DNA from 2 places in the Rummeliibacillus sp. SL167 genome. Region 1 is predicted to be linked to the other one. Evidence: predicted binding sites of a transcription regulator. Region 1 holds the regulator's gene; the other holds the start of a gene.
The links. Region 1 encodes NrdR, which represses ribonucleotide reductase genes. Its sites were predicted from a motif close to AACACNATATATNGTGTT; they were not measured.
Positions count from the first base shown of each region.

Region 2: the regulator NrdR is predicted to act here: its motif matches at 4,697-4,714, upstream of FEZ13_RS02600 (vitamin B12-dependent ribonucleotide reductase).

Region 1 is NZ_VCBM01000001.1:210,164-226,647, forward strand. Features, by position in the region: gene polA (DNA polymerase I) at 1-742, shown strand, start outside; gene mutM (bifunctional DNA-formamidopyrimidine glycosylase/DNA-(apurinic or apyrimidinic site) lyase) at 755-1,627, shown strand; gene coaE (dephospho-CoA kinase) at 1,642-2,241, shown strand; gene FEZ13_RS00855 (glyceraldehyde-3-phosphate dehydrogenase) at 2,372-3,394, shown strand; gene nrdR (transcriptional regulator NrdR) at 3,821-4,297, shown strand; gene FEZ13_RS00865 (DnaD domain protein) at 4,325-6,136, shown strand; gene dnaI (primosomal protein DnaI) at 6,138-7,085, shown strand; T-box leader at 7,169-7,394, shown strand; gene thrS (threonine--tRNA ligase) at 7,674-9,611, shown strand; gene exaC (acetaldehyde dehydrogenase ExaC) at 10,132-11,652, shown strand; gene infC (translation initiation factor IF-3) at 12,115-12,621, shown strand; gene rpmI (50S ribosomal protein L35) at 12,654-12,854, shown strand; gene rplT (50S ribosomal protein L20) at 12,906-13,265, shown strand; gene FEZ13_RS00900 (Rrf2 family transcriptional regulator) at 13,671-14,111, opposite strand; gene hmpA (NO-inducible flavohemoprotein) at 14,280-15,467, shown strand; gene FEZ13_RS00910 (DUF5776 domain-containing protein) at 15,951-16,484, shown strand, end outside.
Region 2 is NZ_VCBM01000001.1:584,362-600,845, forward strand. Features, by position in the region: gene gcvPA (aminomethyl-transferring glycine dehydrogenase subunit GcvPA) at 1-1,070, shown strand, start outside; gene gcvPB (aminomethyl-transferring glycine dehydrogenase subunit GcvPB) at 1,063-2,541, shown strand; gene FEZ13_RS02590 (rhodanese-like domain-containing protein) at 3,247-3,627, opposite strand; gene FEZ13_RS02595 (lipoate--protein ligase family protein) at 3,735-4,568, shown strand; gene FEZ13_RS02600 (vitamin B12-dependent ribonucleotide reductase) at 4,744-7,308, shown strand; gene FEZ13_RS02605 (HAD-IA family hydrolase) at 7,369-7,959, shown strand; gene FEZ13_RS02610 (hypothetical protein) at 8,017-8,364, shown strand; gene FEZ13_RS02615 (DUF1385 domain-containing protein) at 8,383-9,279, opposite strand; gene FEZ13_RS02620 (hypothetical protein) at 9,733-10,050, shown strand; gene aroQ (type II 3-dehydroquinate dehydratase) at 10,104-10,544, shown strand; gene FEZ13_RS02630 (M24 family metallopeptidase) at 10,551-11,612, shown strand; gene efp (elongation factor P) at 11,637-12,194, shown strand; gene FEZ13_RS02640 (SpoIIIAC/SpoIIIAD family protein) at 12,665-12,889, shown strand; gene FEZ13_RS19760 (hypothetical protein) at 12,944-13,264, shown strand; gene FEZ13_RS02650 (stage III sporulation protein AE) at 13,271-14,191, shown strand; gene FEZ13_RS19280 (hypothetical protein) at 14,191-14,337, shown strand; gene FEZ13_RS02655 (hypothetical protein) at 14,602-14,850, shown strand; gene FEZ13_RS02660 (SpoIIIAH-like family protein) at 14,847-15,395, shown strand; gene accB (acetyl-CoA carboxylase biotin carboxyl carrier protein) at 15,511-16,014, shown strand; gene accC (acetyl-CoA carboxylase biotin carboxylase subunit) at 16,031-16,484, shown strand, end outside.

The sequences.
Region 1 (16,484 bases):
GGAAGAGGGACGTAAAATTCGTCAAGCTTTTATTCCTTCTCATGAAGGGTGGAAAATGTTTGCTGCCGATTATTCTCAAATTGAATTGCGTGTGCTCGCTCATATGTCTAACGACGGTAATCTAATCAGTGCCTTTAATCATGGCATGGATATTCATATGAAAACAGCAATGGATGTTTTTCATGTCAATGCAGAAGATGTGACACCAAACATGCGGCGGGCAGCAAAGGCCGTTAACTTTGGGATTGTTTATGGAATCAGTGATTATGGATTATCTCAAAACTTAAAGATTACCCGTAAGGAAGCCGCTGATTTTATCGATCGTTATTTTAAAAGCTTTCCTGGTGTTCAGGCTTATATGAAAAATATCGTAGATGAAGCGAAAAAGAATGGATATGTGACAACAATATTAAATCGTCGTCGTTATTTACCTGACTTAAAAAGTTCAAACTTTAATTTACGCAGTTTTGCGGAAAGGACTGCGATGAATACGCCGATACAAGGGAGTGCCGCTGATATCATTAAAAAAGCAATGATTGATATGGCAAAGGCGCTAGAAGAACATCAGCTACAAGCAAAAATGCTGTTACAAGTTCATGATGAATTGATCTTTGAAGCGCCAGAAGAAGAAATCCCTATATTAGAGAAAATAGTTCCTCAAGTGATGGCGAATGCGATTAAATTACAAGTGCCATTAAAGGCAGATTTTGCATCAGGTTCTACTTGGTATGAAACGAAATAAGGGAGTGATTGTATGCCAGAATTGCCTGAAGTAGAGGGAGTTGTGCGTGCACTTCAGCCTGTTGTGGCGGGAAAAGTGATCCGTCATGTTCAGGTTTCAAATACAATTTGCACCTCCATAAAAGAAGGAAAAGCATGTATTATTAAGGACATGAATCCTGAAAAATTTTCAAATACATTGCAAAGTATGACGATTAAAGAAGTCGAACGACGCTCGAAATATATCTTTTTTTATTTAGAAAATCATGATTTGAACTATGTTCTTGTTAATCATTTGGGGATGACAGGAGCATGGTTCCATGTTCATTCATTGAATGAAATAACAGAGGGGAAATTTCAAAAGCATATACATATTGTATTCACTTTTGATGAGGATGAATATCTTGTTTATGCGGATATTCGACGATTTGGTGAGATGCGGCTGTTGCATTCAATCGATGAGTATCCTCCACTATTAGAAATAGCACCGGAGCCTTTTTCAAAAGAAGCATTGTCTCATTTTCTGACTAAATCAACATTGCCAAAATATATGAATAAGCCTGTGAAAGAAGTTATTATGGATAGTCATGTGATTGCCGGATGTGGCAATATCTATGCGACGGAATCTCTATTTCGTATGAAAATTCATCCTGCAAGAAAACTTTCAAGAATAAGTGCTAAAAGAAAAATAGAGTTGTTTTATACGATTGTGGAAGTTTTGAAGGAAAGTATACATGCGGGTGGTTCAAGTATCTCTGATTATCGAAATATTAATGGTGAAGCAGGTGGTATGCAAGATCGTTTACAGATGTATGGGAAGAAAGAGTGCCCAATATGTCATACTAATACAAAACAATTGGTAATTTCAGGACGCAATTCTGTGTACTGTCCAAATTGCCAGCATTAAAAGGTGAGTGAAAAATGATTATTGGTTTAACTGGAAGTATTGCTAGTGGTAAAAGTACAGTAGCTAAGATGTTTCAAGAATTGGGTATTCCCATTGTAGATGCTGACATCGTTGCGAGAGTTGTTGTCGAACCAGGAACCGAAACGTTAGGAAAAATTGTAGAAGCGTTTGGAAAAGAAATTTTGAAGGACAATGGAGAACTCAATCGTGCAAAATTAGGGGATATTATTTTCCATAATCCGTCCAAAAGAAAAGAATTGAACGATATCATGCATCCTGCTATCCGTAAAGAAATGTTGCGACAAAGGGATGAATGGCTTGAAAAAGGGGAACAACATGTAGTGATGGATATTCCATTGCTTTTCGAAAGTCGTCTACAACATTTTGTAGAAAAGATTTTAGTTGTTTCTGTGTCCGAGGATACACAATTAGCAAGATTGATGGAAAGAAATCACTTATCAGAAGAGGAAGCAAGAGCGAGAATTGCTTCACAACTTCCTCTTTCTGAAAAAGAAAAAGGGGCTGACGCTGTCATCTACAATAACGGAAATTTAGAAAATACACGTGATCAATTGTTGCAAATATTGAATTTGTGGGGCGTTATTGATTGTTGAATAAAAATTTAGAAAATATAAATATTAAAATATAGTTTATATTATGTTTTACTTTCTTGGAAATGTGCTATACTATTTGAGAATAATACAAATTAAGTATAACTCATAGTGAACAGGGAGGATATTATTCATGACAGTTTCGATTGCTATTAACGGATTTGGCCGTATTGGACGTATGGTGTTCCGTCAAGCGATTCTACAAGATGATTTAAATATCGTTGCGGTAAATGCAAGTTATCCAGCTGAGACATTAGCTCACTTGGTAAAATATGATACAACACATGGTAAATTTGATGGTGAAGTAAAAGCGGAAGAAGATGCACTCATTGTGAACGGTAAACGTGTGCAACTTGTGAATGATCGCAATCCTCAAAACTTACCTTGGAAAGAAATGGGCGTAGATGTTGTCATTGAAGCAACTGGTAAATTCAATGAACGCAGCAAAGCAGCATTACATCTTGAAGCAGGTGCTAAAAAAGTCATTTTAACAGCACCAGGAAAAAATGAAGATGTCACAATTGTAATGGGTGTTAATGATGATCAATTAGATCTTTCAAAACATGATATTATTTCAAATGCAAGTTGTACAACAAACTGCCTTGCACCAGTTGCAAAGGTTTTAAATGATACATTTGGAATCGTAAATGGTTTGATGACAACCGTTCACTCTTATACGAATGACCAAAAAAACATTGATAATCCACATAAAGATTTACGCCGTGCTCGTGCATGTGCCGAATCCATTATCCCTACTTCTACAGGTGCTGCGAAAGCGTTAACACTTGTACTACCTGAATTACAAGGAAAATTACATGGTTTGGCTTTGCGTGTTCCTACACCAAATGTTTCTTTAGTCGATCTAGTTGTAGATTTACAACGCGATGTAACTGCTGAAGAAGTAAATGATGCATTCATAAAAGCATCTGCGGGCTCATTAAAAGGCATTTTAGATTTCACAATGGAACCACTTGTTTCTCGTGATTACAATTCAAATCCTGCATCAGCAACAATCGATGGTCTTACGACAATGACAATCGGTGGCAATAAAGTGAAAGTACTTGCTTGGTACGATAACGAATGGGGTTACTCAGCACGTGTCGTAGACTTAACTAGAAAAGTGGTTTCTGAATTAAAAGAAGAAGTGAATGTTTAATCATTACTTTTTGTAAAAGTTTTCACTTTTATGAGGGAAAATCCATTTAAATAGCAACAAAAAATCCTCGGTATTGTCGGGAATGTCTAAAAAGTAGAGAGAGTGCGATTCACTGAATTGTGCTCTCTCTACTTTCATTTTGGTTTTGAATGCTTTCTACAGGGAGGACAAGCATCACCTAGAAAAATTTTCTCCACGCAAGCTGTAGCGGAAATCAACGAATTCTCCCTATTGTTATGGATTAAATTGGATAATCAACACGCCTGATCAGCTAGCTTCGATATTTTGAAATTCTCTACTAAATCGACAATATTGTGTAGGAAAGCCTCGAGTAAAGAGGATTTTCTACACTTTTTTCGATTTATACCATTATTTTTTGTTATAATAGATAAACTAATACGTTTTCGAAATCAGGAGAGAAAAATTATGAAATGTCCAGCTTGTCAATATAACGGAACAAAAGTCATTGATAGCAGACCTGTTGATGATAACAAAGCAATTCGTAGACGCCGAGAATGTGAATCTTGTGGCTTTCGCTTTACCACTTTTGAGAAAGTAGAAGAAATGCCGCTTATTGTGATCAAAAAGGATGGATCGCGTGAGGAATTTAGTCACGAAAAAGTACTCCGTGGACTGATACGTGCATGTGAAAAGCGCCCTGTCGCATTAGATATATTAGAGGATTTAGTGTTTAACATCGAACAAGATTTACGACGTATTGGCAATGCAGAAGTAAAATCAGAAGATGTTGGAGAAATGGTGATGGATCGACTTTCTAAAATCGATGAAGTTTCATATGTACGTTTTGCTTCTGTTTATCGTCAATTTAAGGATATCAATGTTTTTATCGACGAACTAAGAGAGTTAATCGAAAGACAATCCAAAGAACATGAAAATGAGTAATAAGTCGATATTTGGAGGGACTAGTCGATGAATTTACATAACGAATTGCAATCTGTAGATCGTCTTTCCATTCGCGTACCTTTTCCCTTATCTAGCTATGATCGGAAATTGATAACCCTCTTGTATCAACCACTTGTTGGAGCAGAACCAATTAGTCTTTATTTTTTATTATGGGCTGAGGGGGAAAATATAGAGGATAATACAATGTCGCATTATCATTTGATGAATGCGTTGAATATGCCGATCGGTAAAATTTTTGAATCACGAATAGCACTTGAAGCGATTGGTTTACTTCGTACATGGCGTAAAGATCAACAAGAAATGCGGTCTTTTATCTATGATGTGATGCCGCCACTCGATGCCGCTACTTTTTTCGACGATCCTCTTTTATCTATGTTTTTATATAGTAAGATTGGGGAATCAGCTTATCGTAATTTACGGCAACGATTTGTTTCAAAAGGATTGTCTAATCATGGTTATCAGGAAGTTTCTAGAACATTCACAGATGTTTATCGACCTGTTCAACACAATTTGCCATCTGATGAAATACAACTTACAGGATTGCAAGAAAAACCAAAAAAATTGCCATTTAACTATGAAGACTTTGATTTTAATCTATTAAGAGTTGGCTTATCGGAACAACTTGTGCCATCTTCTGTCTTGACTGCTGAAGCAAAGGCGACTATTGCAAAGTTAGCATTTCTTTATCATTTAACACCGCTCGATATGCAAAAGATTATTCTTTTAGCACTTGATGATCAAATGGTTTTAAGCGATTTACGTTTAAAAAAAGAAGCGGCCGATTATTATAAATTAACGGTTTCAAAAGAGCCGCCAACCATGCAAACAGTTATTGAGAAGCAAAGTCAGGAAGCCTTTACACAAACAGCCATCGTTGATGATGATATCGATCCAATGGAGGCTGAACTGATTCGATGGTTTGAGACATCTTCTCCCATTGATATATTAAAAGCCGTTGCGGGCGGCAAAGAGCCATTTCCAAATGATTGTCAATTGGTGGAAGATTTAGTCATGCAATATGGCATTCCCACGCCTGTTGTCAACGTACTAATACATTATGTATTTTTACGCAATCACGGGAAACTCAATCGAAAATATGTTGAAACAATCGCTTCACACTGGCGTAATACAGGTGTGAAAACGGCTAGAGAAGCGATGAAACTAGCTAGGGATTTTGAAGAACAAAAGGGCAGTGATTCTAAACAAGAAGAAACTCCTATGGAAACTAAGGATTATTCAACAGAATATAAATTATTAAAAGCAGGGGCAGGTATTTTTTATCAGTTGCCACAGTTTGTTGACGCTGATTTTACAAATACAGATCAGTTAAAAAAAGAATTGCTGGTTATATTGAATAGTGTAAAGCCAATTGACTTATTGACGATGCTCGTAAAAGGAAAAACACCATTTGAAAAGGACGTCAAAGTGGTGCTTGATTTCACTGCGAAATATGACATGCCAATACCGGTTGTCAATGTTTTGATTCATTATGCTTATTATGTAAGCAACGCAAATCTAAATAATGCGTTTTTACAAGCGATTGCTTCCAATTGGCAAAAAAACAATATACAAACGGCAGAGCAAGCATTAAATTTTGCAAGAGATTATCAAATTCAAAAAGCACGTAAGCAAAATGTTCCAAAAGGAAAGCCAAATGCGAAGACTCAAAATGTGCCCAATTGGTATTATGAAAATAAACTAAAGCAGCAAAAGAAGAAGGAAGAAAGACAAGCAGATAATAGCCATACAGATTATGAAAAAAAACGTCAAGAGATTATGAAAAAACTAGGTATGGATGAAGGGGAGGTGGATTCATAGAATGGAGCCAATCAACAGTAGATTAACGAAATTGATGGATTCTCAGTTTCAAGCTCGTTTTCATGAGATGCAAAAGGAGATCCTTGAAGATAAGGGCGTACAAAAGTTCCTAGCTGAAAATGATCAATTAGCCAGCCGTGAAATGGTTGAAAGAGGCTTAGGGAAGCTTTATGAATACGTCAATCAACAGCATGATTGTAGCCGATGTGAATCTGTTGCTACTTGTAAGAATGCGATCAACGGTTTTATCCCAAAACTGACGATCATTCGAGGGCAAATTGATGTAGAATATGTTCCATGTCAGACAAAAAGAATGGAAGATGCACGTCGCAAAGCAGCTTCCATGATTTCTAGTATGCATATGCCGAAGGATGTATTAAAAGCTAAAATTAATGATTTAGATACGAGCAATGAATCTAAAAAGGCCATTCGTGCATTCGCTGAATTGTTTATCCAAACCGTCCGTCATACAGGAAACTTACCAAGGACGGGATACTATATCTATGGGAACTTTGGTGTTGGTAAATCCTTTGTTCTAGGTGCAATTGCCAATGAACTTGCATCGATGGAGATTAAGACTGTGATGGTTTATGTCCCTGATTTTTTAAGTGAGATAAAAAGTTCTATCCAAGATCAATCTTTGCAAGAAAAAGTTGATTTCGTGAAGAAAGCACCTGTTCTCATGTTGGATGATTTAGGGGCGGAAAATTTATCAGCTTGGACAAGAGATGAAATTATCGGTACGATCCTACAATATCGGATGAATGAAGGACTGCCAGTTTTTATTACGTCTAATTATAATTATGATCAGCTTGAGAATCATTTCGCGACGACTCAAAAAGGCGAGGTAGATGTCCTGAAAGCTGCTCGAATAATGGAGCGAATCAAGGCGTTGACAACAGATGTTGAAATGATCGGCGAAAATAGAAGGCTGTATCAAACAGATTGACTTTTTCTATGCTGATGAAGCAGGACTCAATTGAAGCTTGATTTTCAAAACAATTCAGTATATAATTTCAACCATAATCTAATACAAATGCTTTGAAAAGGACAACAATTTTCTGCACGACTCAAAGAGAAAGAAGCCTTGGCTGAAAGCTTCTTAGTAACGGCATAAAATTTACCGCCTTGGAGCAGCGACAGTGAATGTCAGTAATTGTCGACGGTTGCGGCCCGTTAGCCGAACTAGAGCTTCGTCTAAGCAAATTTTGTTTAGAAGGAAGAAGGGTGGAACCACGAGTATCATCTCGTCCCTTTGTGGACGGGATTTTTTTATGCATAAATTTAGCTAATAGCAGCTTGTTTAGATATTCAAAACGAAAATTATGAGAAGATTTGATTCGGAAGTGTGTTTTTCGGCTTCCCATCAATTGACGGTTTTAGAGGAGAGTATAGCACTTAAATTGCGGGTGTTTGGAGTGATCCTCGAAGTTCTCATCATGAAAATTGGACTTTTTGAATAAGTAAAATTTATGCATGAAACAATTTCTCCAGCTTGTGGCCCAGAGCTCTAGAATATAAAAAAGGAGAGATTATTATGGCAGACATGATCAAATTAACATTTCCAGATGGCTCAGTAAAAGAGTTTGAAAAAGGTATCACTACTGATGCAGTGGCATTATCCATCAGCCCAGGATTGCGCAAAAAAGCAATCGTTGGTAAGTTCAACGATATCCTAGTTGATACAAAAACACCTCTTGAAGAAGATGGTTCCATTGCTATCATTACACCAGCAGATAAAGAAGCACTTGAAGTAATGCGTCATTCCACAGCACATCTTTTAGCGCAGGCTGTAAAACGCTTATTCCCAGGTGTGAAATTAGGTGTGGGTCCGGTAATCGATGATGGTTTTTACTATGATATAGATTCTCCAGAACCGATTACTTCAGAAGATTTCCCACGCATCGAAAAAGAAATGAAAAAAATCGTTGCAGAAAATATTGAAATCGTTCGTCATGATGTATCTCGTGCAGAAGCGAAAAAACGTTTTGAAGAAATTGACGATGAATATAAATTAGAGCTTCTTGAAGCCATTCCAGAAAATGAACAAGTTTCAATTTATGAACAAGGTGATTTCTTCGATCTTTGCCGTGGTGTACATGTACCTTCAACAGGCAAAATTAAAGAATTTAAATTGTTGTCAATCGCTGGTGCTTATTGGAGAGGCAACTCAGATAACAAAATGTTACAACGTATTTACGGTACAGCATTCTTCACGAAAGATGAATTAAAAGCCCATCTTCAAATGCTGGAAGAGGCAAAAGAAAGAGATCACCGTAAAATAGGGAAAGAACTTGAATTATTCACTACCAACAAATTAGTAGGTCAAGGGTTACCTCTATGGTTGCCAAATGGTGCTACAATCCGTCGCACCATTGAACGTTATATCGTCGATAAGGAAGTGTCACTTGGTTACAAGCATGTTTATACGCCAGTATTGGGATCTAAAGAGCTCTATGTAACTTCTGGACACTGGGATCACTATCAAGAGGATATGTTCCCTCCAATGGAAATGGATAACGAAACACTAGTACTTCGTCCAATGAACTGCCCTCATCACATGATGGTCTACAAATCAGCAATGCGTTCATACCGTGACCTACCATACCGAGTTGCAGAACTTGGTACAATGCATCGTTATGAAATGAGTGGCGCTGTTTCTGGCTTACAACGTGTTCGTGGTATGACTTTAAATGATGCCCATATATTTGTCCGCCCAGACCAAATCAAAGAAGAATTCAAAAGAGTCGTTGAGTTGATCCTAGATGTGTATAAAGACTTTGATTTAAACGACTATGAATTCCGTCTTTCTTATCGTGATCCAGAGGATACTGAAAAATATTTTGATGATGATGCTATGTGGGAAAAAGCGCAAAGTATGTTAAAAGAGGCTATGGATGATCTCGGCTTAGATTATTATGAAGCTGAAGGTGAAGCAGCATTCTATGGTCCAAAACTAGATGTTCAAGTAAAAACTGCCATCGGTAAACAAGAAACATTATCTACTGTTCAATTAGACTTCTTATTACCAGAACGTTTTGATCTTGGCTATGTAGGTGAAGATGGTAAGCAACATCGCCCAGTTGTTATTCACCGTGGTGTTGTATCAACGATGGAACGTTTTGTAGCATTCTTGATCGAGGAATACAAAGGAGCCTTCCCAACATGGTTAGCACCTGTTCAAGTACAAGTCATCCCTGTATCAAATGATGCTCACTTTGACTATGCAAAAGATGTTCAAGAAAAACTGCAAGCAGCAGGTTTCCGAGTAGAAATGGATTACCGCGATGAAAAACTTGGTTACAAAATCCGTGAAGCACAAATGAAGAAAATTCCTTATATGCTTGTTATTGGAGATAAAGAATTAGAAGCGGGTAGTGTAAATGTACGTCGTTATGGCTCAAAAGATTCTGAAACAGTATCATTTGAAGAATTTTTAAAGGCTATTCGAGAAGACGTTGCTCATAAGGGATAGTAGATATCTATAGAAAAGTCGGGGAAAAATCCTCGGCTTTTTTTGTGTTTGAATAATTTCTAGGTTTTGCATAAAAATTTTATTTATAAAGAAAAAGTATTAAAAGATACTCATTCAAACGTGAAAATATTCACAAGAATATGTGATGATTTTCACAAATAATCGTGAAATATTTCACAAGTATTTGTGTAATTTTTCACATGGCATTTGTTAAATATTTCACAAACTAAAAATACTATATTTTTTAATTGAATATGCTAAATAATCTCGAAAATGTTCTAAAAATATTCATAAAACAACATATTATCTTATTATTTATTGATTATTTATAAATATAAAATGAAAAAATATTCTCTTTATATCAATAATTTTCTTAGTATATATGTGTATTTCACAAACTTTTGTAATCACAGAAAAATATCATAGATTACTATTGTACTTTTAGGGAAAAAGGTTCATGATGAAGGAAAACAAAATAGTAAATCTGTTTTGTAATTTCATTGAAAGAAGGGGTTTTAGAATGATTTATGCAAATCCAAATACAGCAGGTGCTGTCATTCATTTCAAAGAACGTTACGATAACTTTATTGGTGGTGAATGGATCGCACCTGTAAAAGGAAATTATGCAGCTGTTACTACGCCAGTTACTGGAGAAAAATATACAACAGTTGCAAAGTCAACTACAGAAGATATTGAATTAGCTTTAGATGCGGCCCATGCAGCAAAAGATACTTGGGGAACAACATCTCCTGCTGAACGTGCAAAATTATTAAACAAAATTGCAGATCGTTTAGAAGAAAACTTAGAAAAATTAGCAGTTGCGGAAACTTGGGACAATGGGAAAGCAGTACGTGAAACTTTAAATGCTGATATTCCTTTGGCAATTGACCATTTCCGTTATTTTGCCGCTGCTATTCGTGCTCAAGAAGGAAGAACTACTCAAATTGATCATGATACCGTTGCTTATCATTTCCAAGAGCCTCTAGGTGTTGTTGGACAAATTATTCCATGGAATTTTCCAATTCTAATGGCGGCGTGGAAGATTGCACCAGCCCTCGCTGCTGGTAACTGTATCGTATTAAAGCCAGCTTCTCAAACACCTATTTCTATTCTTGTATTAATCGAAATAATTCAAGATTTGCTACCAAAAGGTATCTTAAATATTGTCAATGGTCCTGGGGCTGAAATTGGAGAAGCACTTGCAACAAATCCGCGTATTTCTAAAATCGCATTTACAGGTTCGACAGCTGTTGGTCGTCAAATTATGCAATATGCCACTGAAAATATTATCCCTGTAACCCTTGAACTTGGCGGGAAATCACCAAATGTTTTCTTTGAAGATATCATGGATAAAGATGATGAATTTTTAGATAAAGCACTTGAAGGTTTTGCATTATTCGCATTAAATTCTGGTGAAATTTGTTCATGCCCTTCACGTGCATTGATTCAAGAATCTATTTATGATCGATTTATTGAAAAAGCTTTAGAACGTGTAAAAGCTATTAAAATCGGCAATCCTCTAGATACAGAAGTCATGATGGGGGCACAAGCTTCAACAGCACAGCAACGTAAAATTTTATCTTACCTACAAATTGGGAAAGAAGAAGGCGCGGAAGTATTAATCGGTGGTGACGCCAATCGTTTAGATGGTGAATTTGCTGAAGGTAATTATATCCAACCTACAGTATTTAAAGGTACAAATGATATGCGGATTTTCCAAGAAGAAATCTTTGGCCCTGTCCTTTCAGTAACAACTTTTAAAGACTATGATGAGGCCATTAAAATTGCAAATGATACAGTATATGGCTTAGGTGCTGGTGTTTGGACACGTTCTGGTGATCTGGCATATCGTGCTGGTCGCGCTATTCAAGCAGGCCGTGTTTGGACAAATACGTATCATCAATATGTAGCTGGGGCTGCATTTGGTGGTTACAAACAATCAGGTATTGGACGCGAAACACATAAAATGGTGTTAGATCTTTATCAACAAACAAAATGTTTGCTTGTAAGCTATGATCGCAAGGCACAAGGATTCTTCTAATGTAATTATTTGAAGGATTTAAATACAAGGCTTAGAATATATTTGTTATCTTGAATAAGTCAGAAGTTAAATAGAAGAATGCTCGTATTTTAAAGGCAAAAAGTTGTCCATAAAATGATTTGTTTAAGGTAGAACATATATATTGGCTATAGTTTTGAAAATATGTTGACTATATGTACAGAACGTGGTAAAGTATAAAAGGTTATGAATACAAGTTTGTGGTTGAAGTAGAGGCTGCCCGCTTCTCACCTGATCAATCTAAGCCATTAGTGTTGGCAGGTTACATGATAGAAGAACGGATCACGCATTTCGGCGTGTGCATATATCTTGCGGGCGGACATTTCGACAGTGTCCGCCCTTTTTTAGTGGACATCGAAATACCCGTACCGATCATCATCGGGCAACTAGCCCAAACCATGTATTCGCGACACTACTCGGAGGTGGATTGTTATTAGCAAAGACATGTATGTAAACGAAGGTATTCGCGCTCGTGAACTTCGTGTAATCGACCATAATGGAGATCAACTTGGAGTAAAATCACGCAATGAAGCCTTAACAATTGCAGAACGTGCAAATTTGGATCTTGTCCTTGTGGCTCCTCAAGCCAAGCCACCAGTCGCTCGTATCATGGACTATGGTAAATTTAAATTCGAGCAACAAAAGAAAGATCGCGAAGTACGCAAAAATCAAAAAGTGATCGTGATGAAAGAAGTAAGACTAAGTCCTACTATCGATGAACATGATTTCCAAACGAAATTGCGTAACGGGATCAAGTTCCTAGAAAAAGGGGACAAAGTAAAAGCATCCATTCGGTTCAAAGGTCGTGCGATTACACACAAAGAAATCGGTCAAAAAGTATTAGACCGCTTTGCAGAAGCTTGTGCAGAATATGCAACGGTTGAACAAAAACCGAAAATGGAAGGCAGAAGCATGTTCTTAGTATTACAACCTAAGAACGAAAAAAAATAAGTTTTAGTCGAACAGTTTAGGAGGAATTCGAAATGCCAAAAATGAAAACTCACCGTGGCGCAGCTAAACGTTTCAAAAAAACGGGTACTGGTAAATTAAAATATGACCGTGCTTTTGGTAGCCACTTATTTGCAAACAAATCTACAAAAGCAAAACGTCACTTACGTAAAGCAAATATTGTCTCTCCAAGTGACTACAAACGTATCAAATCTTTACTTTCAAACATTAAATAATTTCGAAAAAAATAATATATTCATGTAATTGAATAGCAGGAGGTAATTAGTATGCCACGCGTAAAAGGCGGTACTGTAACACGCGCACGTCGCAAAAAAGTTTTAAAATTAGCTAAAGGTTACTTTGGCTCTAAACACACATTATATAAAGTTGCTAACCAAGCAGTGATGAAATCAGGTCAATATGCATATCGTGACCGTCGTCAAAAGAAACGTGATTTCCGTAAATTATGGATTACACGTATTAACGCCGCTGCTCGTATTAATGGTCTTTCTTATAGCCGCTTAATGCACGGTTTAAAAATTGCTGAAATCGAAGTTAACCGTAAAATGTTAGCTGATCTTGCAGTAAATGATGCAGCTGCATTTGCACAATTAGCAGATGCTGCTAAAAAAGCCATCGCTAAATAGTTTTAAAAGAAGGAGTGCTTGTTCAGATTCTCGACATTAGAGAATCTGAATCGAAGCGCGCTTTAGCTTTTAACAGAAATTCCAGTGTTTACACGGATATGGATGGTTATAAGTATACCCAGGGTTTGGTCTTAAAGTCTCTTTTGGGATGAAATTTGTAACAGTAAAAAACACGGATGTTGTTCAATCAACATTCGTGTTTTTTCTATTCTAAATTATTTTTTCTATACTAAATGTTAAGGGAGATAAACGATAAATAGTTTTATAACAGATAACTACTTATCGTATAAAAGTAAAGAGGGCATGCCCTAACACCAAAATGTATTCGTAAGGTTCTTCTAAATCCTACACCAACTTATGATATAGAACTGTTATTCAGTAGAAATCCACTTCTTAATCGCGCAATTACTTGTCGTTAAATAGTAATGCAGCCATCTTCTCTTTTGAATCTAACAGATCGTTTAAAGTATATTCATCTAAAACAGCTAAATAAGCGTGAAGTGCTTTATTTAGCACGCCCTTCAACTGACAGACGGGAGAAATGATGCAGCCAACAGATTCAGGATTGAAACAGTCTACTAGGTAGAAATCTTCCTCTGTTTGTCGAATCACTTCCCCTATAACAATATTTTTAGGGTTCATGGCAAGACGTATACCGCCACCACGACCACGTATTGTTTCAATATATCCAAGTTTACCAAGCTCATGGGTTACTTTCATTAAATGATTTTTCGAAATTCCATATGTGTCCGATATTTCTTTAATCGTGGCTAGCTTTTCGGGATCCATTGCACCGAGAAAAAGCAGGACACGTAAAGAATAATCGGTATATAAAGTTAATCGCATCCAATACACCACCATTTCTATGTCTATTATACCATGTAAAGTAAAAACCCTGTTATTTTTAAAAGATGTATTTAAAATATGTCTTTTTCGTTAAAGATGTATATAAAATATTGCTTTAAAGGATATATGGGTGTAGCTTTGAATTATAAAAGAAAAGGAGTGTTCATGATGTTATCACAACAAACAATGGATATTGTAAAATCTACTGCACCAGTACTAGAAGTGCATGGAACAGAAATCACCAAAACTTTCTATAAAAACATGTTTGCAGCACACCCAGAGTTATTAAATATTTTCAACCATGCAAACCAAGTAAAGGGTCGTCAACAAGCAGCATTAGCGAACACAGTTTATGCAGCAGCAGTTCATATTGAAAATCTCGGTGCAATTTTGCCAGTCGTGCAGCAAATTGCACAAAAGCACCGTAGTTTGGGTGTTAAACCCGAACATTATCCAATCGTAGGGGAATTTTTACTTGGAGCTATAAAAGAAGTTCTTGGTGATGCTGCCACAGACGATATTATCAATGCTTGGAAGGAAGCATATGGTGTCATTGCCGATATCTTTATGTCAACAGAAGAAGATATGTATAAGGAAGCTGAAAGCCAAAAAGGGGGATGGAGATTCTTCAAAGAATTTGAAATTGCTGAGAAAGTAGTAGAAAATGAAGAGATCACTTCTTTCTATTTAAAACCAGTGGATGGCAAAGCTTTACCAGATTATAAACCAGGACAATATATTACGCTAAAAGTTGAGATCCCTAACGAAAAATTCACTCACTGTCGTCAATATAGTTTATCAAGAGCTGCCAATAAAGAAGCATTTCGTATTTCTGTAAAACGAGAAGATTTACATGATCCGGCAGGTAAAGTATCGGTTTACTTGCATGATCAAGCAAAAGTGGGAGATCGCATTGAAGTGAGTGCACCAGCGGGAGAATTCCAATTAGACATTGCATCTAAAGCACCTGTAACCTTTATCGCAGGTGGTGTTGGTATTACGCCATTAATGGCTATGTTTGATACTTTAGCTTCACTAGATGCAAATAGACCTGTAACGTTCATTCACAGTACACGTACAGCCAAATTGCATGTATTTGATCAAGAAATTGCTGCTAACTTAGAAAAAATGCCAAATGCTAGCTACATTACAATCAATACTGATGAAGTGGGTTATGTCACGAAGGAATTTTTAAAGGAAAATGTAAGTCTTGAAAATGATGTTTATGTTTGTGGTCCATCTGAATTTATGGAAGCAATGATCAATCATTTATATGCAATTGGCTTTAGGGAATCTCAAATTCACTTTGAATTCTTCGGTCCAGCACAACAATTAAAAGTTGAATTAGAAGCTTAAGGATACAATGAAAATCATAGCAAAAGTTCAAGTGGTCAGAAAAATTTTCTGGCTGCTTTTTTTATCCCGATTTAACGGGTAAATAAGCCCCCATCTCAAGATTTGGAGAGAAACGAGAAAGTTAGATGGGAGACGGACTGCCCTTAAAAGCCCGATTGGTTCAGACCAATAAGATGTTGGTCACTCAGGTGTTGCACAGGGCGTGGCGCTTTTAACCTTAGTTCCTCTAGTTTAGTGGGGGATGAAGAAAATTCCCACTGATGGAAGCTTCACTTTATTGAATATCCATATCTATGTAAGAAAAGATTGTGAATAGATTTAAGTGTTCGAGTTTTTATGGGCTCCTAGTAGAAGATTTAAGAATGCGACAAAAATTTTACATTTTCTCATTTTTTAATTTATGATTCTTTATACCTAGTAAAAATTTGTTATTCTATAATAAAGTACTAAGTCTATAGATACATTAAAAAAGGAGATGGCAACATGAAAAATGTAAAGTTGTTAGTAGCGATTTTTGCTGCCTTAGTTGTATGTGCAATTGGTGTGCAGCGTGCACAAGCAGAAGAATTTGCTCCTGCCAACCCAGATAGCACTACAAAATGGGAAACAACCCCTATTATCGTAGATACAACGAGTCAAAAATTAAGATTGATGGGATCTTCTCCTATTATTGCTGATATTTCAAAATGGCAAGGAGACATAAATTGGGCAAAAGCTAGTAAAAAATTAGATCTAGCCATTATACGTACACAACATGGTAGTACAGAAGAAGATACATATCATAAGAAAAATGAGACAGAGGCAAAGAAGTATGGGGTTCCTTTTGGCGTATATGCGTTCAGTTTAGCTGAATCTTCAAGTGATGCGAAAACAGAGGCGAATAATTTTTATAACCGTGCCGATAAGAATGCATTATTTTATGTGATCGATGTTGAAAAAAATACAAGCACATCTGGCGAAAGTATGCGAACGATTACAAATGCCTATATGAAGCAACTTCGCACAAAAACAGATAAG
Region 2 (16,484 bases), 370 kb from region 1:
CAGAATTTTATACGGCATATACGCCATATCAACCTGAAATTTCTCAGGGGGAATTACAGGCAATCTTTGAATTCCAAACAATGATTGCTGAGTTAACAGGGATGGATTTAGCAAACTCTTCAATGTATGATGGTGGCACAGCGCTTGCTGAAGCAGGGATGCTTGCGGCAGGGCAAACTAGACGCAAGAAAATATTAGTTTCAGAAGCTATACACCCAATTGCACAAGATGTTGTGAAAACATATGCATATGGTCAATCTATCGACATCGTAAACATTCCGTTAAAAGATGGTGTGACAGACTTAGAAGCACTAAATACGCTAATCGATAAAGAAACAGCAGCAGTAATGGTGCAATATCCTAATTTCTATGGTCAAATTGAAAACGTTCAAGCTGTTTCTGATGCAATCCATGCAGTGAAAGGCCTTTCCATTGTATCGGCCAATCCTCTAGCATTAGCTATTTTGACACCACCAGGAAAAATGGGGGCAGATATTACGGTAGGAGATGCCCAACCTTTTGGTATTCCTGAAAGTTTTGGCGGTCCTCATTGCGGCTATTTTGCAACAACTTCAAAATTAATGCGTAAAGTGCCAGGTCGACTAGTTGGTGAAACGGTGGACGAAGAAGGACGTCGTGGATATGTCCTTACTTTGCAAGCACGTGAACAACATATTCGTCGTGAAAAGGCGACTTCGAATATTTGTTCAAACCAAGCTTTAAATGCTTTAGCGGCTTCTGTAGCAATGACAGCACTCGGTAAAAAAGGCGTTCAAGAAATGGCAAAACAAAATATTTTAAAGACACATTATGCAAAAAAAGCTTTTGAAAAGGCAGGTTTTAAAGTACCTTTCCAAGGGGCTCATTTCAACGAGATTGTTGTGAAAGTAGATGGATCGGTTGAAGCTGTAAACAATACATTATTTGAAAAAGGAATTATTGGTGGCTTTGATCTAGGAAAAGTAAGTCCTGAACTTCAAGGGCATATTTTGATTGCAGTGACTGAACAACGTACAAAAGAAGAAATCGACGCACTCGTGCAAGAAATGGGGGCTCTACAACATGCATAAAGAAAACCAACCACTTGTTTTTGAATTATCAAAAGAAGGTCGTGTGGGCTATAGTTTATCAGAACTAGATGTACCTGAAGTAGAATTATCAAGTATTTTACCAACTGAGTTTATTCGACAAGAAGAAGCTGAGCTTCCAGAGCTTTCAGAATTGGATATTATGCGCCATTATACAGCGCTATCTCGTCGTAACCATGGTGTAGACTCTGGATTTTATCCACTTGGTTCTTGTACGATGAAATATAATCCCAAAATCAATGAATCTGTTGCCCGTTTCCCTGGATTCGCGAATATTCATCCATTACAAGATGAAAAAACGGTTCAAGGCGCTCTTGCATTAATGTATGATTTGCAACAACAATTGGTTGAAATCACGGGTATGGATGAAGTAACTTTACAACCTGCAGCTGGAGCTCATGGTGAATGGACAGCGCTTAGGATGATTCGTGCATTCCATGAAGCAAATGGTGATTATCAACGCACAAAAGTAATCGTTCCGGACTCAGCGCATGGTACAAATCCAGCCTCTGCTTCTGTTGCAGGATTTAATATTGTAACGGTGAAATCTGATGAAAATGGATTAGTTGATTTAGAGGATTTACGCAAAGTGGTAGGATCTGATACGGCTGCCTTGATGTTAACAAATCCAAATACTTTAGGCTTATTTGAAGAACATATTCTTGAAATTGCCGAAATCATCCATGGGGTCGGGGGAAAAGTTTACTATGATGGTGCAAATCTAAACGCTGTCATGTCGAAAGTAAGACCTGGAGATATGGGCTTTGACTGTGTGCATTTAAACTTGCATAAAACTTTTACTGGTCCTCATGGCGGTGGCGGTCCAGGTTCAGGTCCTGTCGGAGTAAAAACAGATATGATTCCATTCCTTCCTAAACCAGTGCTTGTTAAAACAGCAGATGGCTATCATTTTGATGGCGACCGTCCACAATCAATTGGTCGTGTAAAACCTTACTATGGCAACTTTGGTATCAATGTGCGTGCATACACTTATATTCGTTCTATGGGACCAGACGGTTTGAAAGCTGTTACAGAAAAAGCTGTTATCAACGCAAACTATATGATGCGCCGCTTACAACCATATTACGAGTTGCCATATGATCGTCATTGCAAGCATGAATTTGTTTTAAGTGGTAGCCGTCAGAAGAAACTAGGTGTTCGTACACTTGATATTGCCAAAAGACTGCTAGATTTTGGCTATCATCCACCAACCACTTACTTCCCATTAAATGTAGAGGAAGGATTAATGATCGAACCAACAGAAACGGAATCAAAAGAAACACTAGATGCCTTCTGTGATGCGATGATTCAAATTGCGAAAGAAGCGGAAGAAACACCTGAAATTGTGCAAGAAGCACCACATACAACAGTTATTAAACGTTTAGATGAAACGCGTGCTGCACGTCATCCCGTTTTGAGATATGTAAAACCAACTGAAACTGCAGAAATATAGTTAAGTGGTCAAGAAAAATAAATAGTATTTTCATTTTAGATAAGTTATCGGACGATTCATCTCCTACTGGTTGGTATGGATGAATCGTCTTTTTTTACTTGAATAAGAACAAATGTTCCTGTATAATCTTTTTAAGAAATCATTTATTCTGCATAAACAGTCCATAAGTTTCTACTAATAATTTTTTCCACAACAAGCAGGTGATAGAAGGAGACACAACCGCCTAAGAGCCCAATTGGTTCAACTGGCATCCAGTAGGAGAGTGAAAAAACTTCCACTGAATGAAGTTTCAATTGTATAGATTTAAAAAATCACATGAAGCATTTGGAGTTTCTTCCTATTATATTGTCCAGGAAATGAACCGGGAAATAAAATATCAATATTTGGTGCTGGATGATTTATATTTGATTCAATCCACTCAATCGTTTTAGACAATTTTATCTTCAAAAAGAGAAAGATATGACTTTCTATCTGAAAATCTTTTTAAGAATAACTAGATATGAAGTGAAGCGATACGGTTTTTATGAAAAAACATATAAAAGAGATTTCAGGATAAGCAGCTGGTGGAGAAGTTTTTATTGTTTATTCATTCACTTAGAAGAAAACGATGAATCATTTAGGAGCTATTTGTGACAATTTCTAAAAATAGTATATAAAAAAGAAGACCATTCCAAACTAGAAATGACCTTCCTATTTAGAAGAAAACTATTTAACTTTAATCTTACCATGCCAATTTTTATAGCCGCCTTCTAATTGATATAATTGATTATATCCCTTTTTCTTTAGAAATAGTGCAGCACGTGCACTACGACCAGCATTTTGACAGTAAAGGTAAACAGGTTTATCTGGGCGAAGTTCGTGGTAACGATTGCGAAGTTGGGTTGTAGGTAGGTTACGAGCACCTAAAATATGTCCGCCCTCAAATTCTTTTAATTCGCGAACATCGATTAATTGTGCTTTTCGATAGCCCTTTTTAAATTCTTCTTCATTTAAAGTAGTTACTGCTTTTTTTAAGCGAAATGCGTTTATAAGCGCGTAAATAATAATTACGCCAAGGATGATTAGTATTGTATATAACCAACTCAAGATGACTTACCCCTTTCTATCTATAAATAATATTATAAAAGAAGAACTAGCGATAGTCCAATGACTTTGATAAAATAGAAAAGCTGATATAAAAGGGAGACGATAGAATGACAAAAAAATGGTATTTTATTAATTCAGGACCATGTAGTCCCGCTTATAATATGGCCTTAGATGAAGCACTGTTGCATTGGCATAGTAAGAGCTTAATTCCCCCAGTAATTCGATTTTACGAATGGAATCCGGCAACACTATCAATAGGATATTTCCAACGAGCAAAAAAAGATATTGATTTTGATCAATTACATAAATTAAATTTAGGATTTGTGAGACGACCAACAGGTGGACGAGCAGTTTTGCATGAGCATGAACTAACATACAGTGTAATCGTTTCAGAAGAATATCCTAATATGCCTACAACGGTTACAGAAGCTTATAGAGTCATTAGTGAAGGACTGCTATTCGGTTTTCGTCATTTAGGTTTAGACGCCTATTTCTCTGTTCCTGACACAGAAGAAAAAAGGGAACTTTTGAAGAAACCAAAAAGCGCAGTTTGCTTTGATGCACCTAGTTGGTATGAACTTGTCGTAGAAGGAAAAAAAGTTGCAGGTAGTGCACAAACTAGACAAGAGGGTGTAATTTTACAGCATGGTGCCATATTAATTGATCTGGATGATGAAAAATTGATCTCTCTTTTCAAATTTCCATCAGAGGCATCAAAAGAACGAATGCGCAAACATTTACCACAAAAAGCAGTCGCAATTAATCAATTAGCCAATCATAAAATAGACATTGAAGCATGCGTCAAAGCATTCCACAAAGGATTTGAGGATGCGCTTGATATCGAATTAGTACCTTACGAATTGACACAAGAACAACAAGATTTTGTTGAGAATCTTGCAAAGGCAAAGTATGAAACAGATGAATGGAATTTCAGAAAATAATAGGTTTTTTGGCTTATTTTTTGTGAAAAAAAAACGAAGATACCTATGAATCGCGATATAACAACATTTTTCAGAAAAAGCACTATTTGCTTTTCTAATCAATATATAGTATTGTATTTAATTGTATAAATACTATATGTTGTGTTTTTCTATATAAATAGGGGAGGCGGATGGTATGGTACTTGCATCGCAGCATCATAATCAGACAATTAACATTGAACAATTAAACAAAGATATTCAACAATTTCCTCAAGTTCATCCAATCACAGAGGACATGCATTTAACACATAAAGGCGTTTCTCGACTTGTGATGATTGACCGTTATTCTTTTAAAGATACTAAAAAGAAGACGTTAAAAGTAGGGGATTTTGTTGTTTTAACAGTGAAAGCAGATCCTAAGTTCCCTGCTCGTGGGCTTGGCTATATCGTTTCAATTGATGACACTAATAAAAGAGCCAAAATATTAATAGAAGATGATTATCGCGGTGCAATTGATGATCCGCAAGAACAATCAACGGGAATTGTCACTCGCCCACTAGACGTTATTGAAAAGCCTCTTGAAGTTTTTTACGAACAAATAGCAAAACGTAATGCAAAGGGCTTAGCATCTGTCGAAAAGACGGAAGCAAAACGTAAAGAATGGTATCAAAAATTTTACCGTCAGCTTGTCAATCTAAACTTCATCCCAGCTGGACGTGTCATATATGGAGCAGGATCAGGTACAGATGTTACATATTTTAACTGCTATGTCATGCCATTTGTAGCTGATTCTCGTGAGGGAATAAGTGACCACCGTAAACAAGTCATGGAGATCATGAGTCGTGGAGGTGGTGTTGGTACAAACGGTTCAACATTAAGACCACGTAACACATTGGCAAGAGGTGTAAATGGTAAATCTTCTGGTTCCGTATCATGGCTGGATGATATAGCGAAATTGACACATCTTGTTGAACAAGGTGGATCACGTCGTGGTGCACAAATGATTATGCTCTCTTGTACTCATCCTGATATTTTTGAATTTATCATTTCTAAAATGCAAAATCCACGTATTTTACGATTTTTAATCGAAAATACAAAGGATGAAGAAATCAGTCGATTAGCAAAAGAAAAACTGAAATTTACACCTTTAACAGAGCAAGAAAAGGCAATGTATCAGGGGATCATCAATTATAAAACTATCCCTGGTTTTGGCGGATTCAATGAAGCGATTTTCAAGGACGCAGAAACAAAGTTACGAGATGGTGGTACGTATACAGTCAACAATCCAGAATTCTTAACGGGTGCTAACATTTCTGTCACATTAACAAATGAATTCATGGAAGCTGTTGAAAAGGACGAGGAATTCGATTTGCGTTTCCCAGCTGTCGAATCCTACAATGAGCAAGAAATGGCCATCTATAATGAAAAATGGCATAAATGTGGTGATGTTCGCGAATGGGAAGCAATGGGGCATGCTGTTCGTGTTTATCGTACGATCAAAGCACGGGAACTTTGGAACTTGATCAATATCTGTGCAACATACTCAGCAGAACCGGGTATTTTCTTTATCGATAATGCCAACGAAATGACGAATGCGAAAAGCTATGGTCAAAAAGTAGTTGCAACAAATCCTTGTGGGGAACAACCATTGGCACCGTACTCAGTATGTAATTTAGCTGCAGTGAACTTGGCACAATTTGCACAAAAAGATACAAAAACAGTTGATTTTGATGCATTAAAAGAAACAGTACGTGTAGGCGTCCGTATGCAAGATAATGTAATTGATGCAACACCATACTTCCTTGAAGAAAATCGTGTACAAGCATTGGGCGAACGTCGTGTAGGACTTGGGGTAATGGGACTTGCAGATTTACTTATCTACTGTGAAAAAGAATATGGCTCTAAAGAAGGCAATATTTTAGTAGATGAAATCTTTAAGACAATCGCAATCACAGCTTATGAAACTTCTATAGAATTAGCGAAGGAACGGGGCAGTTTCCCATTTTTAGTAGGGAAAACAGATGAAGAAACAAAGGCACTTCGTGAACGTTTCACAGAAACAGGCTATATGAAGAAAATGCCAGAACATGTTCGTCAAGCAGTACTCGAAAATGGTATTCGTAATTCTCATTTATTGACAGTTGCACCTACTGGTTCCACAGGGACAATGGTAGGCGTATCAACAGGTCTAGAACCATACTTCTCTTTCACTTACTATCGTAGTGGTCGTTTAGGTAAATTTATCGAAGTAAAAGCAGATATTGTGCAGGAGTTTTTAAAAACGCATCCAGAAGCAGATGAAAATAACTTACCAAAATGGTTTGTCACTGCGATGGAATTAGCTCCTGAAGCACATGCAGATGTGCAATGCATTATTCAACGCTGGGTTGATAGCTCCATATCTAAAACGGTCAACGCACCACGCGGCTATAGTGTAGAACAGGTTCAAAAAGTATATGAACGTCTTTATAACGGTGGTGCAAAAGGCGGTACGGTTTACGTTGATGGTAGTCGTGATTCTCAAGTTTTAACTTTAAAAGCAGAAGAAAATCATATGGATGAAATATTGCAAGAAGAAAAGGTGATTGAACCGCGACCAGTTGTTCTTGTAGATACCATCCAAGATTTACGCTCTACAGATGTAACAATTGGGTCAGAAGTAGGGAATACATGTCCTGTATGTCGTAAAGGAACAGTAGAAGAATTAGGTGGCTGTAACACTTGCACAAATTGCGGTGCCCAATTAAAATGTGGTTTATAAAATAGAAAAAATCCAAGTATGTGCAACATGCTTGGATTTTTTTAAATGGGAGATCGTTCAATGAACATATTATGGGACTTTGATGGCACAATTTGTAATTCATATCCGGCTTATGCAAAGCTTTTTTATGAAACAACTAAAAAAGGAGAAAGTGGTCATGAGGTATTACAACATTTAAAAATATCATTTTCGCATGCATTTGAATATTTTCAACTAACAAAGCAAGAAATCAATGCTTTTATGGAGAAAAATCATGAGCTTGATATGGCGCAATTACCACCATTTCCATATATCGAAGAGGTGTTAAAACAAGCAGATCTCAATGTGGTGATGACGCATAAAGATAGAGCAACAGTTGAAAGAGTGTTAGAAAACTATGATCTTGCTCAATACTTTACTGAAATTGTGACACCTGAGGATGGCTTTCCAAGAAAACCGGATTCAGCCTCTTATCAATATCTGCATCAAAAATATCATTTAACACTAGCGATTGGAGATCGCGAATTAGACCTAATTCCCGCAAAAAAGATTGGCGTAGCCACATGTATGTTTCAAGGGCAATGCTCATTGGCAGATTTCAGCATTCAATCGTATGCCCAATTCCATAATGCGTGGGACCGATTTATAAAAGCACAAAGTTCTCTCTATTAATACTTCTTGAAATTCTTTTCATGTTAAAATAAAAAGAACTGCAAGGAGTTGAATAACGTGTACAATAAAATTGCTGGTTTGATATTTCCAGCTTTTACAATGTTAACATTATCTGTATTAGCAATGTTTGGTCTTTTCGGTGAAGGTGATGTCAATAAATCTTTCTTTATATTGGGACTCATCATTATTTTTCCGTTAACCTTCTTAGTACAAGGGATATCGTGTGCTATGAATCATATGAATCCTTTTATCGCACTACTTGTATCGTATATTGCTTTTGTGATAGTGATTATAACATTTTTAAATAGTTCGGCATGGGTATATTCTATCTATTATTTAGTATTTTGGATTGCTGGATTTTTTGGAGCAAAAGCTATTCGCAAATGGAGAAATCGTCAAAAATAGAAAAATGCAAGGCGCTAATTAGGCGCCTTGCATTTCTTTTTGTACAGGGATTTTAGAGGGATCTTTTTCAATTTCTAATAATTTATTGAATGAGGCGATTGCAACCTCTACTTGATCGTCTTTCGGCTCTTTTGTTGTTAATAATTGTAGCCATAATCCTGGATATCCTAAAAATCGTAAAACAGGGATATTGCGGCATGCATTTGTTGCCTGTAAGACTTCAAAAGCAGCACCAAGCACAACAGGGATTAACAAAATACGATTCACAATTCGTAGCCAAAATGGATCTGTCGGTACTAGGAAATAGATGAACATTCCAACAATGACAGTGAATAATATAAAGCTACTGCCACAGCGGTAATGCAATCGAGATTGTGCTTGCACATTTTCGACAGTCAATGGAAGTCCATTTTCAAAACAGTTAATCACCTTATGCTCAGAACCGTGATATTGGAATACACGTTTAATAAGAGGTGTTAATGATACAAAATAAATATAGCCTAGTAAAAGAAGCAGCTTAAAACCACTTTCTATTAAGATTTGTGCCGTTTTACCGGGAAACCAAGTGTGAAAAAGCTGTGCTAAAAAGACAGGTATTAGCGTAAAAATAAATTTACCAAAAATAAAGGACAACACACCGATCGCAGCAACACCGAGCCACATTTCTAATTTTGAACCTTCTTCTTTTTTTTCTGTATTTTCTTCGCCAGGATTGACACCATATCTCTCACTAGCAAATTGTAAATGCTGGGAGCCGTTTGCTGCCGACTCTATTAGTGCAATAATCCCTCGCACAAAGGGAATTTTTTTTAGCTTTCGAAGTTTAGGATTTTTTTTCCTTGCTACGTAAAAGTATTCGATTGAATGGTCATTTCGACGAATGGCTGATATTGTATGTTCTTTGCTCCCCATCATGACACCTTCAACCAAAGCTTGTCCTCCATATATAGGAAGATTAGGTTGGTTTTTCACGATTGACACCGCTCTCTTTAAATATAATAAAATGAAACTTCACACAGTGGGATTTTTCTTTATACGCATTGTGTGTTAGTTGAACCATCAGACTTTTACAGGCGGTTAGCCTTCCATTTATCCTCTGCTTGTTCCTTGCGTCGGTGGGAAGGATTATTACTGCCAGTTAATGCAGGGTAAAACTGTTTTAATTGTACTAAAAAATCATAGAAAGCTCTAGGAAAAGCATATTATTATTGGAATTTGTCTATCCTTTTGACGAAGGAGGGGGACGATTTGAGATTACAAGTGTATTTTTGGACAGTTTTGTGTAGTTCTATAACATTCCTGATTTCATTAAAACTTTTAAAAGTGTTTTCATTTATAAAATATTCTCCAATAGGGTGGACGAAAAAGATGCACGTATTTGAGGATTCTGAGCCACTTGTCAAATGGTTTATGCTTTGGATCGCGGTGATTGTAATCTTTACCTTATTATTTGCTTTAGGAGAATGGCTAAAAAAAATTCGAATAGATTTTGTAGCTATTTTTTTAAGTGTTGCTATTGTGTGGCTGATTGAATGGTCTATACAAAAAACACCCTATATCCACAAATTTTCTATACCTTTAGCGGTCATTATTGCCATTCATCTTCTTTGGATATTAGAAACAGCTGTCTATCATGCAAAAGTTAGAAGTTTAGATGCTCGAAATAAGTTGCCCAATTCTATTTAGGAATGTGCTAAAATAAGAATATTATGGAATGGAAGATGAGGGGGATTTATTGGATGAAGTATTTAATCTTAAACGGACCTAATTTGAATCGCCTAGGTAAAAGAGAACCGACTATTTATGGTTCTGAGACATTACAGGATATCGAATCACAGCTAGAAAAACTTGCAGCTCAGTTTGATGCTGAGATTGAATGCAAGCAATCGAACTATGAGGGTCAGCTCATTGATTGGATTTATGAAGCTGAGGATACAGGTGTGGATGGAATTGTCTTTAATCCAGGCGCATTCACTCACACCAGTGTAGCACTAAGAGATGCAATTGCAGGTGTTGAAGTGCCAGTAGTTGAAATCCATATCTCTAATGTACATAAGCGCGAGGAATTTAGACATCACTCTTATCTTGCACCCGTTTGTGTAGGACAGATAACAGGACTTGGTACATTTGGCTATCAAGCTGCGTTACGAATGTTTTTAGAAACAAGGAGAGGGGAATAGATCACTATGGAAAAATTAGAAAAATTACGCGAAGCACTTCAAGCGCAAAATCTAGACGCTTTATTGATCACTAATGACTATAATCGTCGTTACATGACAGGATTTACTGGAACGACGGGTGTAGCGATTGTTTCACAAAATGATGCTGTGTTTATCACAGATTTTCGCTATACAGAACAAGCCAGACAGCAAGTGAAAGGTTATCGGATTGTTGAAAACAAAAGGACCATTATGGAGGAAATCGCAAATCAAGTTAAATTGATGGGCATAAAAACACTAGGTTTTGAGAAAGATACAGTAAGCTATAGCATGTTTGAAATTTATTCTAAACTAATTTCCGCAGAGCTAGTGGGTGTTTCTGGCATCATTGAAAATATTCGCTTGATAAAGACTCCAGAAGAGATTAAAATTATTAAGGTCGCATGTGACATTGTGGATGCCACTTTTGAACATATTATTCAGTTTATCCAACCAGGAAAAACGGAACTTGAAGTTTCCAATGAGATGGAATTCTTCATGAGAAAACTTGGTGCAACTTCTTCTTCCTTTGACACCATTGTTGCCTCAGGTCTGCGCTCAGCATTGCCACATGGCGTTGCAACTGATAAAATAATTGAAAAAGGTGATTTAGTCACTTTGGACTATGGTGCTTTATACAATGGCTATATCTCTGATACAACCCGTACAGTTGCTGTCGGTGAACCTACTGCTAAACTAAAAGAGATTTATCAAATTGTTTTAGATGCGCAATTACTAGGACTTGAAAAATTAAAACCTGGTATGACAGGCATTGAAGCAGATGCAGTTGCACGTGATTATATTAAGAAACATGGCTATGGAGATGCATTTGGTCATTCAACAGGTCATGGCATTGGTTTAGAAGTACATGAAGGTCCTGCATTATCAATGCGCTCAAGTGTAGTATTAGAACCGGGAATGGTCGTAACTTGTGAACCAGGAATCTATCTACCAGGTATTGGTGGCGTACGTATTGAAGATGATACGCTTATTACAGCGACTGGCAATGAAAAATTAACTCATGCCCCAAAAGAATTAATGATCTTATAATTTAATATTGGAGGATATTTAGAAATGATTTCAGTAAACGATTTTAAAACAGGTTTAACAATCCTTGTTGACGGTAACTTATTTCGTGTTATCGAGTTCCAACATGTAAAGCCAGGTAAAGGTGCTGCTTTCGTACGTTCAAAATTACGTAATTTACGTAATGGCAACGTAACAGAAAAAACTTTCCGTGCTGGTGAAAAAGTTGAAAAAGCACAAATCGATACCCGTAAAATGCAATATCTGTATGCATCAGGTGATCAATATGCATTCATGGATATGGAAACTTATGAACAAATTGAACTTTCTAAAGAACAATTAGAATATGAGCTACAATTCTTATTGGAAAACATGGAAGTATTCATCATGATGTATGAAGGTGAAATCTTGGGTATCGATCTTCCAAATACAGTTGAATTAGAAGTGACTGAAACAGAACCAGGTATTAAAGGTGATACGGCTACCGGGGGCTCTAAACCAGCGACTCTTGAAACAGGTTTAGTTGTCAACGTACCATTCTTCGTTAACCAAGGTGACAAATTAGTGATTAACACATCTGATGGTTCATACGTTTCACGTGCCTAATGAAATCTCTTTATCCCGCTTTAACGAGGAGTAAGACCCCACTGATGGAAGCTTCACTTTATCACTCATGAATAGGTAGGGAGTAAGATTTCCATCCCAATATCCCGCTACCGAGCAGAGGATAATTAAAGATCAACTGCCTATAAAAGCTAGATTGGTTCAGTGAATACACATATTGATATACATCGAAAACCTGCCATTCAATTTGACGTTGAATGGCAGTTTTTTTACTTTTGGAACAGCTCTAGATTTATGGATTAAATTAGATAATCAACACATCTGTCTTTTTTTATAAATTTTGCATGATGAAATTCCCTCCATCATATGAATAAAATATGAATAAAAAATCTCCAAATCATCCCTTCTGGAAAGTACAAATCTATTTCAAGCATTATAAATTTACTTCGTTAATATCTATAATTCCATCTCTTTCTTTTTTGCATATTTTTTAATACTGTACATAGATTGAAGTGAGAGGAGGGGCGGCTTCGGAACTTCAAGATTTGCTACGTATCGCAGGAATTGGACTTGTTTTAGGATTATTGCATATTTTCTTTGAACAAACAGGGAAAAAGGAATTTTCTTTTTTCTTAAATTTCGTTGCTTATCTCTATATAACCATAGAATTATTAAGATTTATGCGTCTCTTCTTTGATGAGATTATATCTTTTTTCCAATGGCTGATGACGTCATAGATGGTGTTTCTATTTTTTATATTGCTATCACTTTTGCTTTTGGTAGGAATACAAATGGTATCTCCAGCATTACATCGATTATTAGCCATTGTATTTTTTTTCATATTATGCAGTTATTTGATGATGCAAGTTGTCATCCCTTTTTTTCAGAGGCTTAGGACCTTCTATTTATTTGATCTACCTTATTTACCCTTAATTCTAGGAAGTTCTCTGCTTTATTTATGTTCCATTATTGTTTCACAGGTACTAGAAGATAATGATTATGGAAGTATCGCTTTAATAAGCCATCTGGCGATTAAAATATGGATCATTACACTTTGGTTGGACAAGCTAGGAGAACTTTTAAAACAATGGGAAAAGCTATTAGTACCATAGGAGGTTGTGAAAATCGAACAACTGACTACATTTTTTTTGGAACCATTTAAAGAACAAATTTTTGCATTACGTTCTTTTTTTCTATATGGGTTTTTATTTCTTTGTATCAATTGGTTGATACCATCTATGAAAGAGTGGACAAGGTTCTTCTTTTTGATTGTCGTCATCATGGTGACTATTCGTCCAGTATTCGCTGCATTCGAGAAGATGCAAAGTATAACAGATCAGCTCATGCATATCTATGTAGTATTATCGCCACTATTAACTTCATCGCTGCTTCTTGGTTCGGGACTATTTTCTGTTTTAGCGATTAGTCCCGTTTTTTTGTTGTTTTTGCAAACGATTTTAGTAGTGGTTTCAAAATTCCTGATTCCCATGTTAATCGCTACACTAGTATTCGATTTTATCACGAGAATGATCCCCGAGTTGTCTTTTGCCAAAATGTCCGATTTTTTACGGATGTCTGTTTTAAGCATTGTTTCTGCCTCTGTTGTTGTGTATGCCATGTTGCTAGCTGCAAACGGGGTGATCGTCGGTTCTTATAGCAATGATTTATCTGAACCGATAAAGAGGCTTATCCAACAGAACATTCCGATTATCGGCTCGTTGGTCACTGAGTCATTGAATACATTTAAAACGTATTCTTCGACGGCTATTGTTACAACAAGTACGGGGTTATTGATAAGTGTTTGGGGAGTAACCATCTTACCAACATTAAATATTTTAATCTTAGGTTTTAGCTATCGATTTATGTCTGCTGTGCTAGAGCCCTTTACAGATAGTAAGGTGAATGGCCTTATTGAGGATATTAGTAAAACACTTTTTATATTATGTGCTGTTTCATTTTTGATCGCTTTCGCTTACTTCTTCACCATTATGATGGTGTTACTTATGATCCAAATGCAGATTGGGAGGGGAGGAGCGTAGTGAGAGATTTCTTATTTGGTTTGTTGGTCTACAGTGTGATTGTGAAAATATTACTTTTAATCATTCCGCAAGATTATGAAGAAGAATCTACTACTCTCTTTAAAATGTTCGTGGCACTCTATTGTATTAACTATTTCTTTTTATAACTAATTTTGCATATTGGGTTTGATACATTCATAAGATGAACTAGTTGTTAATGTATTGAAGGAGGAGATGTCCTTGGAAAAGCACCAAATATCAAAAAAACACAATTTCTCATTGCCGGCATCATTATCGTATTACTTGTAGTTAGCGGTTTTTGGAGTCTTTCAAAAGGAGCGAAAGATGATGTCAATACTTCTACGAACGATCTCGAGCAGTATCAGCAACTAACATCAACTCTTAGTTCAATTGAAGGCGTTGGAAAGGTCATGATTTATTTTTATTATGATCAGCCAACAACGGAAACTAAAACGGATGATTCGTCACTAAGTCAATATTTTAGTTGGCAACAAAACGATAAAAGCAAACAGAAGGTGACGGGCGTTTTAGTCGTAGCAGAAGGAGCTGATTCCATAACGGTAAAAAATGATCTTGTTACCGTATTATCAAGTGTGCTGGAAATACCCACCCATCGTATTATTGTGCGACCAATGGAAAAAAAGGAGGATTCAACATGAAAGTAAAAAAGAAAGCGGTATGGTTTTTGACATTACTAAGTTTAGCTGCGGTTATTTCGGTATATTATCTATCTAATCCTGTGACACCGTTCAACGGACTAGCCATTTTTAGTGATAATGCACTAAAAGATACGAAAATTAGTGATCTTGCAAGCAAAACTGGAAAAACGACACCTGTAACATCAGAGAGCCATCTGTTTGAAGAAATGCGTATGGAACTGCAAAACGAACGTAGTCAATTAAAAGAAACACTCACACAGAAGATTGCATCAGCTCAATATACAGCAGAAGAAAAAAATGAGGCTTTCAATCAAATTGATGCTATTACAAAAAATGAATCAAATGAAGCTATGCTGGAAATGTTAATCGAAACTTTAGGTTATCCAGATGCGTTTGTAAAAGCTGATGACGATCAAATACGTGTTACAGTACAGGCAAATGAATTATCAAAAACAAAAGCAAATGAGATCATTTATATGGTAAAGAAAGAAATAAGTGGTTCTGGAAAAGTTGTAGTAGATTTTCAATCTGAAACAATTAACTAATATTTGTGCGAATTTTCTTGAATAATGTTTATTTTTAAATAAGTGTTTAAAAATTGTAATAAACGCGATAAAATAAAAAATGTATTATATTACACAAAAGTTAGGGGAGCAATATATGTTGAAAATTCAAGAAATTCGCGAAATTATCAAACTAGTAGATTCTTCTTCAATCGATGAATTCGTTTTTGAAGCAGATGATACAAAAGTGAAACTTAAAAAAAATGGTGCTACTACAGTCGTTACTGATGCACCAGCGCAAGTTATTAAAGCGGTTACACCAGCACCGGCAGCACCAGTTGTTGAAACTCCAAAAGCACCAGCAGCACCAGTTGCAGAAAAACCAGCAGCACCAAAAGCTGAAGTTGCAAATGATGCATCACTACACAAAATCGTTTCACCAATGGTTGGTACTTTCTACAAAGCGCCAAATCCTGAATCTCCAGCATTCGTTCAAACAGGCGATAAAGTGGGCGAAGAAACAGTCGTTTGTATCGTTGAAGCCATGAAATTATTCAATGAAATCGAAGCAGAAGTAAAAGGTGAAATCGTTGAAATTCTTGTAAATGACGGCGAATTAGTGGAATACGGTCAACCTCTATTCCTAGTAAAAGAAGACTAAGGGGGAGGCTTTCCACATGAAAAAAGTATTAATCGCAAATCGTGGTGAAATCGCGGTACGTATTATTCGCGCATGTAAAGAATTGGATATTCAATCTGTAGCTGTATATTCAGAAGCAGATAGTGATGCACTTCATGTTCAACTTGCAGATGAAGCCTATTGTATCGGTTCTAAGTTTTCTAGTGATAGCTACTTGAAAATTGATCGAATCCTTACAGTAGCTGAAAAAACAGGCTGTGATGGTATTCATCCAGGATATGGTTTCCTTGCAGAAAACGCTAGTTTCGCAGAAGCTTGTGAGGATGCAGGTATTACATTTATCGGACCAACTTCAGACGCGATTAAAATCATGGGTATCAAAGATATCGCAAAAGAAACGATGATTGCAGCGGATGTTCCAACTGTTCCGGGTTCAAAAGGTCTAGTAGCAGATGAACATGAAGCTGTTGAAGTAGCGAAAGAAATCGGTT